Crateriforma spongiae: one gene and its partner. The protein of the gene in region 2 interacts with the protein of the main gene of each other region in a pairwise test. Links are inferred from orthologs where the notes say so. Each region holds a gene or a part of one and is shown on either strand. Other genes may lie near its edges. The genes, in order: HFP54_RS10070 and ileS.

Region 1 (8,755 bases), on a different replicon or contig from region 2:
AAGAAGGGAAATCCCTGGAGCCGATTCTGTATGCCTTGAAAGCATGGGGAGAGGCCCATGCGTTGCCGCTACTGAAGAATCGCGAGCTTGAAAAAGTCGACAAAGATTAGCAGGCGGGCGGCCGATCAATATCCACCACCCGCCAAGAAAGCGACCATCACCGCGATGCCGGCGTCATGCGGTTGACGTAGACATAGTAGGCACCACAGATGGAATCGCCTTGGGCATCGACGAACGTTGCTTGCAGCAAAAGCGGTCCTTCATCCAATTCGACGGTCGTTGTGAAGGACTGGCCGTTTGCATCGGGTGAAAGCTTCGTCTCCGAATCGCCGACCCTCAAAATTGCCGCTTCAATGGGCAATGACTGACCAGCCGGAAACACACCATCGGTCACCGGCGTTTCGTCCACTCCGGCTTGCAGGGGCAGTTGCGATTCGCGTGGCCAACGCCGCAGTTCCAACTGATACGTCCCGGCTTCAGCGACGTTCAAATGCCATACGCCATCTTTCAGCACTGCATGACGCACCTGAATTTGCTGATCGACGAAAACGTCCAACCATTCACAGGCAGTCAACATCATGGGGTTTTCCTGATCACTGCCGATCACGACCCGTTGTGGTGTGTTGACATCGTCCTTCACGCCATCCCACCACTGGTTCAAATGTGATCGCATTCTGGCGACCAATTTGGGATGTTTCGCGGCAACGTTACGGTCTTGATGGGGATCCGAATCGACGTTGAACAGTTGGCGGTTTTCCAACAAACGCCATTGTTTCCATAACACGCCGGCACCGTTTTTTTGCGGCACGGCGGGGTTACCATTGGTGAATTTGACCTTGAACGTCGGCATTCGACTGTAGTTCATCACCAGCATACGATCGTCGAGTGATTCACGCTGGCCGCGAATCAGCGGCGCCAAACTGATGCCGTCCAAGTCGTCGGGAATGTTGGCGATACCGGCCAAGTCTGCCAGCGTTGGCAACAAGTCTTGTACCTGACAAAGTTCGTCGAAGTCCTTGGGGGCTGCGATCGGGCCATCGGGCCAGCGGATGAAGCAAGGCACACGATGGCCGCCTTCCCACAGTTGTGTTTTCTTGCCCCGCATGCCGGCATTGAAATAGTCCGGCCCCATCGTGCTGCCGTTGTCCGTCAAGAAGACGACGATCGTGTTTTCCAGCAACCCCTTTTCCGCCAGGAAACGGTCCAAACCACCAACGTTGTCATCGATGTTGGCGCCCATCGCCAGAAAGCTGACCAAGGATTCAATCTTCGTTTCCGACAGGTGTTGAACGACCTCGGGATGACGCTTGATCGCGTCACGGATCGGTTGGCGATATTCGTCGGGAACAAACCATGGCCAGTGAGCCGCGTTGGTCGCGATGTAGGCGAAAAACGGCTGGTCGTCTTTTTGACCGATCCACTTCTGGGCTTCATCAAAGAACACGTCGGTGCAGTAACCGTCGTAACGTTCACGCTTTCCATTGTGGATATAGACGTCATCGAAGTAATCGTTGTCCCAGTAATCGGGGACACTGTTGATGTGTGACGACGGAAACCAAATGGCTTCATCAAACCCGCGATCTTCGGGACGGAACGGATAGTTGTCGCCCAGGTGCCACTTGCCAAAGATGCCGGTCCGATATCCGGCGTCACCAAACACGTCGGCGATGGTTTTTGCATCGTGTCGCAGCAGGGTGCGTCCGCTGCTGACGTTGATGGCCGCATTGCGGAATGCATCCAAGCCCGTCATCAATTGACCCCGTGTCGGCGTGCACATCGGGGCGACATGAAAGTCGGTCAAGCGAATGCTTTGTGATGCCAACTTGTCGATGTTGGTGGTTTGAACGATGGGGTTTCCATGGCACGAAAACTCACCATAGCCCTGATCGTCCGTCATGATGACGATCACATTGGGTTTAGCGTCGTTCGCCGCGGCTTGCAGAGGGGCGAAGGCGATCGGCAACGCCATCAACAGCACGGTTGCCAGGTGCGGAATGATTCGATTCATGGTGGGATGGGGGCTGGAAGGGGGGAAGAACGGAAGGTCTGGCGAAAGATTGGTGCAGAGGTCTGACCGAAGGTTGCCTTAGGGTCGCGTCGGGTCCCACCGCGAACGCAGGGCATCCAACAAGACGGCGATGACGATCACGGCACCGGTGATGATTTGTTTGTTGGCATCAGAGACGCCGATCTGTGCCAGCCCCGTTTGCAGAACAGCGATGATCAGCACCCCGATGAATGAACTGATCACGCTGCCGCGACCGCCCATCAAACTGGTGCCTCCGATGACGCATGCGGCGATGGCCGATAATTCGATACCGATCGCGGCGTTGGGGTCGGCCGATGACAGACGTGATGTTTGGGCGAGCGCCGCCATGCCGCACATCAGCCCGCTGATGACAAAGACGGTCATCGCATAGGGCGCGGTGCGGATGCCCGACATTCGCACTGCTTCTTCATTGGTTCCGATCGCCACACAATACCGACCAAACACCGTTCGGGTCAGTAAGAATTGACCCGCAGCGACGCAAGCCAGTGCGGCCAGGAATGCCGGTGATAACAACAAGCCCGGCAGCGGTTGTCCGATGGCTTCAACGGCTGATCCGATATATTTCGTTTGCGAATCCGTCACCACTTTGGTCGCCCCGCGAGCCATTTCCAACATCCCGAGCGTGACGATGAACGACGGGATCCGAAAACCAATTGCGATCGCACCGTTGACCAATCCACAAGCGGCGCCGGTGGCCAGGCACAGCACGGCGGCGGTTCCCAAAGACCATTGATGGTCGACCATCAGCGAACCCAAGACCGCCGATGAAAGTGCCAGCAACGAACCAACCGACAAATCGATTCCGCCGACAATCAGCACCAGCGTCATGCCGACCGCGATGAAGGTTAAATCGGGGATTTGGTTGGCGATGGAAACCAACGTGGAATGTTGGAAAAAATTCTGGCTTTGAAAGCTGAACACCGCGACGATCACCGCCAAGACGGCCAACAGGCCACCGTACTGGACCAGCACATTGCGAACGTGTTTCGGCATCATGCCCCGGTCTCCTGGGTTCGATATCCGGAAAACGCGGCTTGCATGATTCGATCATGCGACCAATCGTTGCGTTCAAAGGTCTCCACCAATTGTCCGTCCGACATGACGGCGATTCGATCACAAGTTTCCAAAAGTTCCTCCAGGTCACTGCTGACAATCACGACACCTTTGCCGTCTTTGGCCAGCGTATCGATCAGCCGATAGATTCTGCGTCGGGCGGCAACGTCGATGCCACGTGTGGGTTCATCAAACAGAAAGACATCGGCATCGCGGACCAACCATTTGGCGATCGCCACCTTTTGCTGATTGCCGCCGCTAAGCGTTCCCACACATTGATCGATCGTGCTGCAACGAATATCCAGCTGGTCACACTGTGTTTGTGTGGCGGATCGTTCGATTCGGCCGCGGACCATTCCAGCGTTCGCAAAGCGATGCCGAAGCGATGCCAAAGTCGTGTTGAACTGGATCGATTTCGACAGCAACAGACCGTTGTCTTTCCGGTCTTCGGTGACCATCGCAATGCCAGCGGCGACCGCCTGACGCGGATGATGAAATCGGTACGCCGTGGCATCATCGCGTAAGTGGATGTTGCCCGACATGGCGACATCGGCACCGAAAATCAACCGCAACAGTTCCGTCCGGCCCGATCCGACCAACCCGGCGATCCCCAAACGTTCGCCGCGGTTAACATTGAATGAAACGTGATCGACGGGGCCGCCGGTCAATGCGTCGACACGCAGTACTGTGTCGACTTGTCGTCGCGACGGATGCAAGGCGGAATCGCCCGAGCCGCTATCGCCGCTCATCAATTCCACCATGCGATCGGTCGAACATTCCACCGCGTCGAAGGTGCCGATTTTTCGCCCGTCACGCAGCACGGTGATCCGGTCGGCAAGTCGCGCGACTTCGTCCAAACGATGGCTGATGTAAACGATGCCCACGCCTTCGTCGCGCAGTTTGTTCAACCAACGAAACAAGGTTTCCGATTCAGCAGCACTTAACGCGGCGGTCGGTTCGTCCAAGATCAAGATGCGACATTGTCGATCCAGCGCGGCGGCGATCTCCACCATTTGTTGTTTGCCGACCCCCAGTTTCGCGACCGGTGTGTCCACCGGAACATCGTTCAAGCCGACGCGATCCAGTGCCGCCCTGGCACGATCCTTCAACGGTCCACGCCGGATCACACCACCGATCGACGGCAGACGCGCCAGCATCAAGTTTTCGGCGACCGAAAGGGTCGCGATCAGGTTCAATTCTTGTTGGACAATTTCGACGCCGGCAATTTCCGCATCGCGTTTGCTGTTGGGCGCGTAGTCGATCGAATCCAATTGCATGCTGCCGGCGGTTGGTTCCAACAGCCCCGCCATCATTCGCACTAGCGTGCTTTTGCCCGCGCCGTTGGCGCCCAGCAACGCATGGATTTCTCCCCCGCGAATCGCGACATCACAGTCATCCAAAACGGTCACGCGGCCGTAGCGTTTGCACAGCCCCTTGGCCGTGAACAAGTCCGGCGAAGACGTCATCACGGCGTCAGCGTTTGTTGGTGGATCAAATCGACGGGCGTTTCGACGTCTTCCGGTTTGGTGTCGGGGTCTTGCAGCATTTGCAGCGCGGCTTCGATCCCAAAGACGGCCAACTGGTCACCATGCTGGTCAGCGGTGGCCAAGATCTTTCCATCGATGATTGCTTGTTGGACGGCACTGATGTTGTCAAAACCGACGATCATCACGTCATCGGATCGCCCCGCACTGCGGACCGCGGCGACGGCACCCAACGCCATGCTGTCGTTGGCAGCCAAGATAGCTTTGGCATTCGGATGTTCGCTCAGCATGGACGATGCGATCGTGTTGGCCTTGCTCATTTCCCACTCGGCCGATTGGCTGTCCACGATGTCGATACCCGCTTCGGACATCGCCAGTTCAAAGCCCTCGCGGCGCTGTTGGGCGTTGAAGGAGGTTCGGATGCCTTCCAGCACCAACACTTGATCGCCCTCGTTTAGCTTTTGGGCCAGGTACTGGCCGACCTTCTTTGCGCCGGCACGGTTTTCGGGGCCGACAAAGGGGATCGTGATGCCTTCGGTCTTCAACACGTCCGCGTCCAATCGATTGTCGATGTTGACGACCACCACACCGGCCTGTTGGGCACGTCGCAGTGCGGGGACCAGTGCTTTGGAATCCGCCGGGGCGATCACGATCGCGTCGACGTTGCTGCTGACCATTTCTTCGACCAAGGCGACTTGGCGGCTAAGGTCACGTTCGTCTTTGATTCCGTTCACAATCAACGCGTAGTCATCGGCGTGCTCTTCTTGATGCGACTGTGCTCCGTCGGCCATCGTGGAAAAGAACTCGTTGGCCAACGATTTCATGATCAAAGCGACGCGTGGCTTGCCGCTTTCACCCGGAACCGATGTGCCGTCAGCGTCCGTCGATGTCGTCGTGGTACTCGGTCGGCATCCCGCCAATGCGACCACCAAAACCACCAGCCCAAACTTGCGTTTCATCGTTGCGAATCCCGATAGACAGCCTGTCAAACATTTCGGTCTGACAGAATACAGCAACCACGTTGCAGACGCAGCAAACCACCCGACCGGATGTCAACGGTCTTTCGACGGGGAGTCCACATCGGCGCCATCCGAATCGGCAGGCGTGTCGTCGGCGCGTTGAGTCTTCAACAACGTGTCCCGCAAGAACTGCATTTGCATTTCTTGGATTTTGGGTTCACCGAAGCCGGCGCCGCCATGGCCCGCCCCGTCGATGATGTGCAGCTTTGATTTGACGCCGGACTTTTTCAGCGCCGCGTGCAGGGCTTCACTTTGGTTGGCCGGGACCACGCGATCGGCCGACCCGTGAATGATCAAGAAAGGCGGATCTTTGGGATCGATGTAGGTGATGGGATTGACACGGCGGATGCCTTCGGGATTTTCGGTCACGATTCCACCTCCCAATAGACGCGATTCCGGTGATTGATCGCGGTTGTGGCTTTCATAGCCCGGGGTGGTCACGAAGATTTGAAAGTCGGTGGGGCCGTACAGATCGATGACCGCTTGGACGTCGCTGCGCTGGTCGTTCCAACCGCCGTCGCCTTCCAGATCCTTGACTCCGCCGGACGTCCCCAGCAATGCGACCAAGTGACCGCCGGCGGAACTGCCCGCTACGGCGATTCGATTCGGATCCAGGTTGTACTTATCCGCATGGGCACGCAAGAAACGGATGGCGCACTTACAGTCATGAATCTGCGCCGGAAAGGCTGCCTCGCCGGTCAGACGGTATTCAATCGTCGCGCCGGCAAAGCCTTCTTTGACCCAGCGGGAAAGACGCCCCACGCCACCTTCCTTGTTTCCCCCCATCCATCCACCGCCGTGGATCCAGACGATCAGCGGCGTCGGCGAATCGGCCGGCGGGTCGGGCAGCACCAGGTGAAGCTTCAAGTCGCGGTCGCCCCCCTGGCCAAAGACCACGTCTTTCACCAAACGTGTGCCAGGAATCGAGCGATGCTTTCGCGCCGACGGGGTTCGGTCATTGTCGGCAAAGTCCGCCTTGTCGATCTTGCCGTCACCGTTGGTGTCCAGTCGCCGAAACAATGCTTTGGGGCCACTGAATTCCGTAGCGGTCACCGCTCCATCGGAATCCGAGTCGTCGCGATCGAGTACTGCTGACAACGAAATCCGTGGCCGAACACTTTGGGCTTGGGCGGGGGACAACGCGGCCAGGCCGGTCAAGCAAAGGCACGCCAGGATCCGCGGCATTTGTCGGTGCAACATGGGATAGGGCCTAAGGAACAACATGAATGAAACGGGGCGGCCACCAGAAAATGAGTCTACCGGACGTCGACCGTTACCGCCGGGGAGGCGAATTCTACCACATGCTCAAAGCGAGCGTTTTGGTGCTTTGCGTTGGCTCGGTTTTCAACTTGCCACTGGGTCTTTTTTGAAAAGTTGGGCTTCGCCGTCAAAACGATTTGACCGCGACGATTTGTCGACCAAGGGTCCCAGCAGTGACAGTGCAGGCAAGCATCGGGGGACGCGGAATTGCGTCGGCTGGGTGCGTTAGACACAAGGGTGAAAGATGAAATTGTTGAACTGGTCCAACGGCGCAAGCGAAAACGTATCGCAGGCGGACATGATGGATTCCACCACTGCGACGTTGGACATCGACGCCGATCAGTTTGTTGATCTGTCTCAGATCATGAGTTCGTTGCACCGTTCGCAAGCGGTGATCGAATTCGAACCGGACGGAACCATCCTGAAGGCCAACAAGAACTTCCTGGACACGGTGGGATACACCCTGTCGGAAATCCAGGGCAAGCATCACCGGATGTTTGTCGACAGCGAATACGCCGGGTCCGAAGAATACCGTCAGTTCTGGGAAAAGCTTCGTGCCGGAAACTTCCACAGCGATCTGTTCCAGCGTTACGGTCGCGGCGGTCGCGAGATCTGGATTCAAGCCACGTACAATCCGGTTCTGAACGACTCGGGACAGGTCATCAAGATTATCAAATTGGCGACCGACGTTACGAAGGCGCGGATGATCCAAGCCGACATCCAGAACCGTTCACAGGCAATGATTGAATTCAAGCCGGACGGTACGATCCTGCACGCCAATTCGCTGTTCTTGCAAACCACCGGATACTCGCTGGAAGAGATCCGCGGCAAACATCATCGCATGTTCATGCCGGCCGAAGATGCCGCGACCGCGGAATATGCACGTTTCTGGGAACGTCTGGCTCGGGGGGAATTCCAGCAAGGTGAATTCCGCCGTGTGAACAAGCACGGTCAAGAAATTTGGCTCAGCGGCGCCTACAACCCCGTCTTTGATAACGACGGAAAGGTGACCCGTGTGGTGAAGAACGTCAGCGACATCACCGATCAGGTTCATTCCAAGAATCAATCAGAATCGTTGGGCAACTCCATCGCCAGCAGCGTTTCGGAAATGTCACAGGCGATCGCAGAGATAAGCGAGCGAATCACTCGCACCGCCGGGTTGGCCAAAGACGCCGATGTGAACACCAAGAACGCGACCGACTTGGTCAAGGACTTGAATTGCAGCAGCGAAACGATCGGCGAAATCATCGACACGATTCAAGATTTGGCCGACCAAACGAATCTGTTGGCCCTCAATGCGACGATCGAAGCCGCACGTGCCGGTGAATCAGGACGCGGCTTCGCCGTGGTTGCCAGTGAGGTCAAAGAACTGGCCAATCAGACCGGCAAGGCGACGTCGGAGATCCGCAAGAATGTCGAAACGATTCAGTTCAGCATCGGCCAAGTGGTTTCGGCTATCGAATGTATCGCCAACAGCGTCGGCGAGGTCAGCGACAACACCACCGGCGTCGCGGCATCGGTCGAAGAGCAAAACGTGGTCATTTCGCAACTCAGTTCGGCCGCCGACGAACTGGTCGGTTGCAGCAGTTAAGTCTGTCTGGCCCAACGAATTTGGACGCTGATCCATTGCAGGGGAAGCGGCAGCAGGTGATCGCACCGGGTCCCTGCTGCCGCATCTTTTTTTGCGCCGACGGAATCATGGGTCAGGTGCTTGCACCGGAGTCCGGAGTGCTTAGCCCTGACATGCCGACCAGGGAAGCGGCGATGCGATCGTCTTTGAAGGTCAGCGTGCGATAGGGGAATGGAATCTCGATATTCGCTTCGTCCAGCGACCGCTTGATTGCAGCGACGACTTGGTCACGACTGCGGCGAATGTCGATCGGCTTGGC
Region 2 (7,881 bases):
TGATGTCGACCACGTGTACCGCCTTGCCGGCATCCACGGGTCCATCCAGACATGTGACGTCCAACGCGTCGCCACCGATTCGTGCTCGTCCGCTGGGCAACAGGTCGGTCGTCGCTTGCCCGGTCTGTCCGATCAAATCCGGATAGGAAACACCCGACGGGGTCACCTTTTGTGGCGGTTGCGGATCGGCTTGACCGGGGCGTCGATTCAAAATGCGGCGTCCGATCGGCGTGTGTGGCCAAAACTTGATGACCAGCATCAGCACCACGGGCGTCGTCGCCATGATGACCAACGAATAAACCGTCCCCAAAAACACGCTGTGCGAAAATGCCGTGACCAGACAGGCAACCGCCGACGCAACCGCGGCAACGCCTAAAAGGCCACCGCTTGGTACGAGAAACTCCAGCACCAAAAGCACGTAGAACAGGATCAACAGGCCGAAGGAGTAAGTGGATGCCATCACGTCGCTTCTTCGACCACGATCCGATTGCCCAAGACTTTGATCACGCGAACGGTCGCGCCGCGTTCGACCGCCTGGCCGTCGCTGACCACTGCCACGACGCGTTCACCGATCCTTGCTTTACCCGACGGACGCAACGGCGTCATGGTCGTCCCGGTCTGTCCCAGCAAGTCTTCGAAATGGGCCAAGCGTTCCTGCTGGTCGATCAACTGCGCATCGGGTTGTTCCATCACCAGGGTGTTCAGCACCGGCAAATGCGGCATGAAGTAGCGTATCAGCGCGAACCCGGCCATCGTGCTGGCCAATCCGCCCAGTGCCATCCAAACGCTTCGAGTCAACACTTCGACCTGATACACGTTTCGCGGCACCACAAACGTCTGGCTCATCAAGACCACCGCCAACATCGTCAGCAGCAAACCGCCGATGCCAAAAATCCCCAGCCCGGGAACCACGAAAAATTCAATGGCAATACAAACCAAGCCCAACACCAGAGCCAACAATTCCAACCATTCCGCGGTCCCGTTCAGATACTGGACCCAGAAAAAGAAACCGAAACAGATCATCGAAACGAAGCCGGGAATCCCCAGCCCCGGTGCACTCATTTCGGTCGACAGCATCATGAAGCCGATCATCAACGCCAGAAACGCCAGTCCCTGGCGGCGACCGATGCTTTCGACAGCCCGCACGATGCCGCGGTCGGCCGCCGGTGCGGGCACCGCGGGCAATCCGGCCTGGGCTGCCACCTGATCCAAAGATGATGCGATCCCGTCGGCCAAGCCCAACTGCACGGCCTGCTCCGCCGTCAGACCTGCGGACAAATCGATCGCTTCACCTTGCCGCCAACGGTCACGTTCCAAATCCGGATCGTCGGCGTCTTCGACCAATTGCTGTGGCGTCGCATACCGCACGCGTCCGGTCGATTTGTTGATGTACCGGAACACCTGTCGTTGACGATCCAACAGCCCCATCAACAACCCGGCCGATCGGTTCGTTCGTCGGGCAATCAATTCAATCAATTCGCGTTGGTCCACCACCTGTTCCGGCTGGATCGAATCGGCACCGGGACCACCCAGCTTTGCATCGGGCGACAGATACAACGGTTTGCAAGCGGTGGCGATGATGGACGCGTCCCCGATGGCACGTCCGGGAACAAAACCGACAACTCGTTGCAGCGGAGGCGTCGGGCTGGCAAACCATCCCGCCAACCCCATGCTTTCGCCGAAGCTGCCACCGTCGGAATCCACCGACACCAGCCAAGTGTTCACATCGCCGGACAAGGTCGCGTTCAGATTGCTTTGCCAACGCTGTGACTTGGCCGTCGTCACCGATCCGATCATTTCCAACAGGACGCCCCGTCGATCCGACGTCCCGACGTCGGTGGCCAAAGGACGCAACTGGCTTAAATCCAATCGAGCGGCCAGGCTTTCGCGAATCTTCTGCGCGGTCGTTTCGTCGTCACGCCGGCCGGTCGCGATGACGTCGGTGGCCACACGCAGATCACGAAGCTGGACGGCAGACACCGACAATGCTTCGCCGGACGCTTTCCAGATGTCTTCTTCGATGACATCGCCACTTTGCCGCATCGATTGCAATTCGTCTGCGGTCACCAGTGGTCGCCCGCCATCGGACGTGGTCAAACGCACCAATTCGGCATCCGGATCCACCAGAGCCGAAACCAATGATTCGGGAAACAAACCGCGACGCTTGGCAATAGCTTGATAGGCGGCCTGGACCGTTTCGTCGATCGATTCTTGTTTCGAATCAAATCCGACCAACACCGCGTTGTTGGACAACATCAACCGTTCCACAGCCGCAAGCGGCAGGACCGTGTGCCGGGTGATTCGCCCATCGACAAACGCGACGATTCGCAACCGGCGGTAATCCGGCGAATTGATTCGTCGGGCCAGACGCAATGCTTCTTCGAATTCCGTTTGGACGTCCGACGCGGATTCGCGAAAGGCAAGAACGACGGTGCGACGCGAATCACCGGGCGTGGACTGTGCCAGTTGATCCAAACCGGCCAAGACGTCATCGACCAGTTCACGCGACAACGGGGGTGCGATGTCGATCCACACGCCCTGCCCCGCCGAGGGGTCGATGCCGTCGCGATTTTGCGCAGAAACAGCCGGCGAAAGCCCGATGGCCCCGATGATCCAAACCGCAATCACGATCGTTCGACGGACAACGCCCATGACCGACTTTGTTTTGTAAATCCATGACGTGCACCAAATGACGGACCGACCGGCATCGACCGGTGCAACGTGCGCGACACGTCAAACACAGTCTGTGGGGTGCATTTTCCCTACTGTCGCATTGTATCGCGACCGCCAGTGGGTTCGCCGGAATGACGCCAATCCTGGTGTACCATTCGGATCGCCTCGGGCAAAGCTTGGCATTCCTGCTGAAAGACTCGGTCGGCCAACGCGTCGGCGTCATCCCCCGGCCGTACCGGACAGCTTCGCTGCCACAGAATCGGCCCATTGTCGTACTGGTTGTCGACAAAATGGACGGTGCATCCGCTGATCCGCACCCCACGGTCGATGGCCGCCTGATGCACTCGGTGACCATACATTCCCTGGCCGCCGAAAGCGGGCAACAGCGACGGATGGATGTTGATCACACGATTTTCAAAATCCGTGGGGATCAAAACGTGTTTCAAGAACCCCGCCATGACGACCAGTTCCGCGCCGGTGTCTCGGCACGGATCAAACATCGCGCGACAGTATTCCTGGGGATCGGGATGGTCCGATTTGCGAACCACGCGGGTGGTGATGCCCGCCGATTCCGCGATCTGCAGTCCCTTCAGCCCGCTTCGGCTGCCGATCACCAACCGAAAATCGATCGGCAATCCGGATTCGTCGCGGTGCCGGATCAGGTTGGCCAGCGTCCGCCCGCTGCCGCTAAGGAACACCGCCACACGCAAAGGTTCGTCGACGCCGGGACGATCGGAATCCGGTGGCGATTGTCCTGCATTCATCAGCCGTCAACCTTTCGCACGTACACCGATCCCAAGTCCGACTTCGCGGCATCGACGCCATCCAACGCGGATGTGATCAATGCGTCGGCCAGGGTTTCCCCCTTGATCAATTCGGCGTGTGCATCGATCGCCGCGTTGACATCATCGTCGTCGCTGACGATGCCGATTTCGATGCGGTCGGTATAGTTGCAATCGATGCGTTTGCGTTCGTTCTGAACCACGCGGATCAAGTCCTTCGCGGCACCTTCGCGACGCAGTTCATCGGTGACCTCGGTGTTCAGCACCACGACGCACTCGCGTCCCTGCGCGGCCGCCCAGCCGTCGCGGGCCTGCAATCGGACTTCGATATCGTCGTTGTCCAAATCCACTGACCCATCGCCCAGCGACAACGTGACTTTTCCGTCACGCTGCAGAAGGGCCAGCAATTCATTTCCGTCGGCTTGAGCCAGAGCTTTTTTCACCGCGGGAACTTGTTTTCCGACCTTGGGCCCCAAACGTTTGAAGTTCGGCACAACCGTGTACTGGACATACTGATCGCCTTCGGTCGTGTATTCGACTTGCTTGACGTTCAATTCTTCCTTCACCAATGCGTCGTGACTTTGTAGCCACTGCACCCGGTCGTCGCTGGCCAAAACGACTTCGACTTTCGACAGCGGCAAACGCACCTTCAACTTCGCATCGGCGCGGGCACTGCGTCCCATCGACGCGATCTCACGCAACAGTGACATCGAATCGGTCAGATCCGCATCGATCCGCGATGAGTCCACTGTGGGATAGTCGCACAAATGCACGCTGGCCGCCGCGGTGTTGCCGAACGGTTCGGCCAAGCGACGCCACAACGTTTCGGCGATGAACGGCACGAATGGCGCAATCAGCCGGCTGACCTGCAACAGCGATTCGTACAACGTCCAATACGCGTCATGCTTGTCCGCCGAATCTTTGTCGGACGCCCAGAAACGATCGCGGCTGCGACGGACGTACCAATTGCTTAGCCCATCGACCAAGTGCGTGATGGCCTCGCAAGCGTTGTAGTTGTCCAGCGCATCCATCCGCTCGGTCACGGTTTGAATCGTCTGGTTCAGCTCGGACAGGATCCAGCGATCGATTTCGCTGCGTTGATCGGCCGGGCGATACGTCGGTGCCGAAGCCAAACTTTCGGGGCTCAGATTGGCATCGGCCGCCGTCGCCGCCGTTGGATCGAAGCCGTCGATTTCGGCATAGATCATGAAGAAACTGAACACGTTCCACAGCCGCAACAAGAATTCGGGGATCGAATCCTTGATGGCCTGCTCGCGATACTGGATCGCCGTCCAAGGTGTCTGGCCGCTGAAGAAGAACCATCGCAGGGCATCGGCACCGTAGCGATCAAAGATCTCATCGGGTTCGCGATAGTTCTTTTCCGACTTCGACATTTTCTTGCCGTCTTCGCCCAGCATCAGCCCCAGCACGATGCAGTTGCGATACGGATGCGGATACGGCAAATCGGGCTGCAACGATTGTCCGGTCGGTTGATGGCCTTCGGCAACCAGCGAACCGCCTTCGCCGAACAACATCGTGCTGATCGCCAGTTGGCTGTAGAACCAACCACGGGTCTGGTCCAACGCTTCGCTGATGAAATCGGCCGGGAATTGATCGGCAAACAGATCGTCGTTTTGATGTGGCCATCCGTACTGGGCGAACGGCATCGCGCCGCTGTCGTACCAGCAATCGATGACCTCCGGCACACGTCGCATCCGTGCACCGTCGGCGAACGGCGAATCGTAGGTGACGTCGTCGATGTACGGCTTGTGAACTTTCAAGTGCTCGGACAGATCCGGATCGGCCGCTTTGGCCTTTTCCCACGACTGCGTTCCGTCGACGCCCGGTTTGGCCAGCAGTTCGTCGTAGCTGCCGATCGCTTCAGCACGCCCGGTCGATTCGCAAACCCAGATCGGCAGGGGCGTGCCCCAGTAACGTTCGCGCGACAGTGCCCAGTCGACGTTGGACGCCAAGAAATTACCGAAACGTCCGTCGCGAATGTGTTCGGGTTGCCAACCGATCTGGGCGTTGTTCTTCAGCATCAAGTCTTTGAACTTGGTCGTGCGGACGAACCAACTTTGACGCGGATACTGGATCAACGGATCGCTGCTGGCACGCCAACAGAACGGATACTCGTGCAGGTATTGATCCAACAGCAACAGCCGGCCGCGTTCTTTCAGCATGCGTGAAAGCGGTTTGTCGGCGTCTTTGACCCAAACACCCACCACCGAATCCAGCGCGGCGTCGCCGGCGACTTCGGAGGTGAATTTGCCGTCCGGCCCGACGGCGCACAACAGTTCCGGACGGCTGTCGTCGGTGAACCGCAACCGTTGTTGGACCAGGACCTCATGGTCGACTTCACCAAAAGCGGGCGCCTGGTGGACCAAACCGGTACCGCTGTCGGTGGTGACAAAGTCGGCTTCGACCACACGCCAGTACAGCGATTCGCTGCCGCCGTCGATCAGCTTGCCTTGCGGGTCGCCCAGCTTGTTCTTGTAGAAATCGAACGGAGGTTCGTAACGCAAACCGATCAGTTCTTTGCCGCCGACGGTACCGATGACCGGCAGTTCGCGTTTCAACTTGCCGGCGATCGTTTCGACCAAGTCGCTGGCGATGACCAATTCACTGTCGGTTTCGTCGTCCCGACAAATGCTGTACGTCAATTCGGGATGCACCGCGGCGTACATGTTGCTGGGCAACGTCCAGGGCGTTGTGGTCCAAACGACCAAATTTCGCCCGGGATGATCGACCAGCGGGAACAGAACGTAAACGCTGGGGTCGGCGACCTCACGGTACCCTTGCCCGACTTCGCCGGCCGACAGCGCCGTTCCGCCTTGGGCCCACCACCACACGATCTTGTGACCTTGGTACAGCAGTCCGCGATCGAACAGGTTCTTCAGACTCCACCAAACGCTTTCGACATAGCTTTGGTGGTACGTCACATACGCGTCATCCAGGTCGACCCAGAACCCCAAACGTCGGGTCAGTTGTTGCCACTGTTGGATGTAGCGAAAGACGCTTTGTTCGCATTTTTGGATGAACGGTTCGACGCCGTAGGCTTCGATTTCTTCTTTGCTGTGGATGCCCAGGTCCTTGCCGACTTCGACTTCCACCGGCAAACCGTGGGTGTCCCAACCGGCTTTGCGTTGGCAACGCAGCCCCTTCATCGTCTGATATCGGGGAAACACGTCCTTGATCGAACGCGTCAAACAGTGTCCCGGGTGGGGCAGCCCGTTGGCGGTCGGCGGGCCTTCGAAGAAAACGAATGAATCGGCGTCTTTGCGACGCGAAAGCGACTGGGCGTAGATGTCGTTCTGGTCCCAGAATTCCAGCACTTCTTGCTCAAGCGACGGAAAGTTCGGGCTGCCGTTGGGGGCGCGAAACGGACTGGCGGAATCGGACATCGGGGTTCAGGCATCCAGGCTGCGAAGCGGTAAAGCCCCATGTTTTAGATGCCTGGCGGCTGTTTCGTCAGCCCCGGACTTCAGCGACACCGGGCGGAATCGTGTCGTCGGCGACCAAGAAGTATCGCCGCGGGCGGCGGATCGCGAGTTGATGACGGCGGGTCAGCCCCGGCGGGAACCGGGCGGCGAGAAAGACGGATAGGTCGGCCGGCGTACGTCAAAAGAAAGGAGACGACGCGTGATCGGGTGGTTCACTCGGGGCCGGTCCGAATTGCCGGCCGAAACCACCAACGGCAACTTTGATCCAGGTCGCGAAGATTCAGCAGCCGGGCTATTCAGCAGCCGGGCTATTCGGCTGTTGGGCTACTCAGCAGGCGGGTCGCGGCGGAACACTGCCACCACGTCGTCAACCGGGATCACGAACAACTGGTTGTCGTGTTCCAAATCCACCGGGATCGCATTCTTCGGGTGGAACAAGATTTTGTCGTACTGGCGAAGCGGCAATTCGTCGTCATTTTCGACCACCGCGCTGATCGTCACGATGCGACCGGTGATCGTCGGGATCTCCGCCGCATCGGGAAGCGCGATGCCGCCACGGGTTTCGCGTTTCGGTTCGTCTTTGCGAACCAACACACGATCCCCGATGGGTTCGACGTACTCAAATCCGGTGTTGGAATTCTTCTTCTTTGCCATGGCGCAATCGTAGCGTCCGCCCTAAGCGGTGCCCAGGCCGGACATGCCCGGTTGCGATGCGGCAACCGATTGCCGCGATGCACGCGGCAATTTCAGAATTTCCAACCGGCTTTCAGGCATCCCGAGAACGGGGAACCGAAGCCTAGTTCGGCACGAAGGTCTTCGAATGAGCTTCGCGCTGGGCCAGCTCGTAATCGTGCTGGGTCATGATGCGGGCCAATTCCTCCAGATCCGTCGTGGCCGTCCAGCCCAACTTTTCTTTCGCCTTGGTGCAATCGCCCAGCAACAATTCGACTTCGGCGGGCCGGAAGTAACGCGGATCGATCTCC

The links.
Region 1: the proteins of ileS (region 2) and HFP54_RS10070 interact in binary tests that used the Escherichia coli proteins (3 or more experiments, as listed by UniProt). The link is inferred for Crateriforma spongiae from one-to-one orthologs.

The regions. Positions count from the first base shown.
Region 1 is NZ_JAAXMS010000003.1:507,838-516,592, forward strand. Bases 3,558-6,548 are described here. They hold HFP54_RS10070 (sugar ABC transporter substrate-binding protein), read right to left. Parts: upstream 5,547-6,548; coding sequence 4,569-5,546; downstream 3,558-4,568. Other genes in these bases: HFP54_RS10065 (sugar ABC transporter ATP-binding protein), read right to left, coding at 3,558-4,569; HFP54_RS10075 (alpha/beta hydrolase fold domain-containing protein), read right to left, coding at 5,640-6,548. Outside these bases: HFP54_RS10050 (winged helix-turn-helix transcriptional regulator), read left to right, coding at 1-110; HFP54_RS10055 (arylsulfatase), read right to left, coding at 158-2,008; HFP54_RS10060 (ABC transporter permease), read right to left, coding at 2,087-3,046; more of HFP54_RS10065, read right to left, coding at 3,043-3,557; more of HFP54_RS10075, read right to left, coding at 6,549-6,806; HFP54_RS26160 (methyl-accepting chemotaxis protein), read left to right, coding at 7,111-8,457; HFP54_RS10085 (mechanosensitive ion channel family protein), read right to left, coding at 8,570-8,755. UniProt on the Escherichia coli protein: Part of the ABC transporter complex RbsABC involved in ribose import. Binds ribose. Also serves as the primary chemoreceptor for chemotaxis.
Region 2 is NZ_JAAXMS010000004.1:202,972-210,852, reverse strand. The notes cover bases 3,237-7,197. They hold ileS (isoleucine--tRNA ligase), read right to left. Parts: upstream 6,860-7,197; coding sequence 3,437-6,859; downstream 3,237-3,436. Other genes in these bases: purN (phosphoribosylglycinamide formyltransferase), read right to left, coding at 3,237-3,437. Outside these bases: HFP54_RS12300 (NfeD family protein), read right to left, coding at 1-460; HFP54_RS12295 (NfeD family protein), read right to left, coding at 460-2,652; more of purN, read right to left, coding at 2,763-3,236; HFP54_RS12280 (co-chaperone GroES), read right to left, coding at 7,223-7,552; gmd (GDP-mannose 4,6-dehydratase), read right to left, coding at 7,695-7,881. UniProt on the Escherichia coli protein: Catalyzes the attachment of isoleucine to tRNA(Ile). As IleRS can inadvertently accommodate and process structurally similar amino acids such as valine, to avoid such errors it has two additional distinct tRNA(Ile)-dependent editing activities.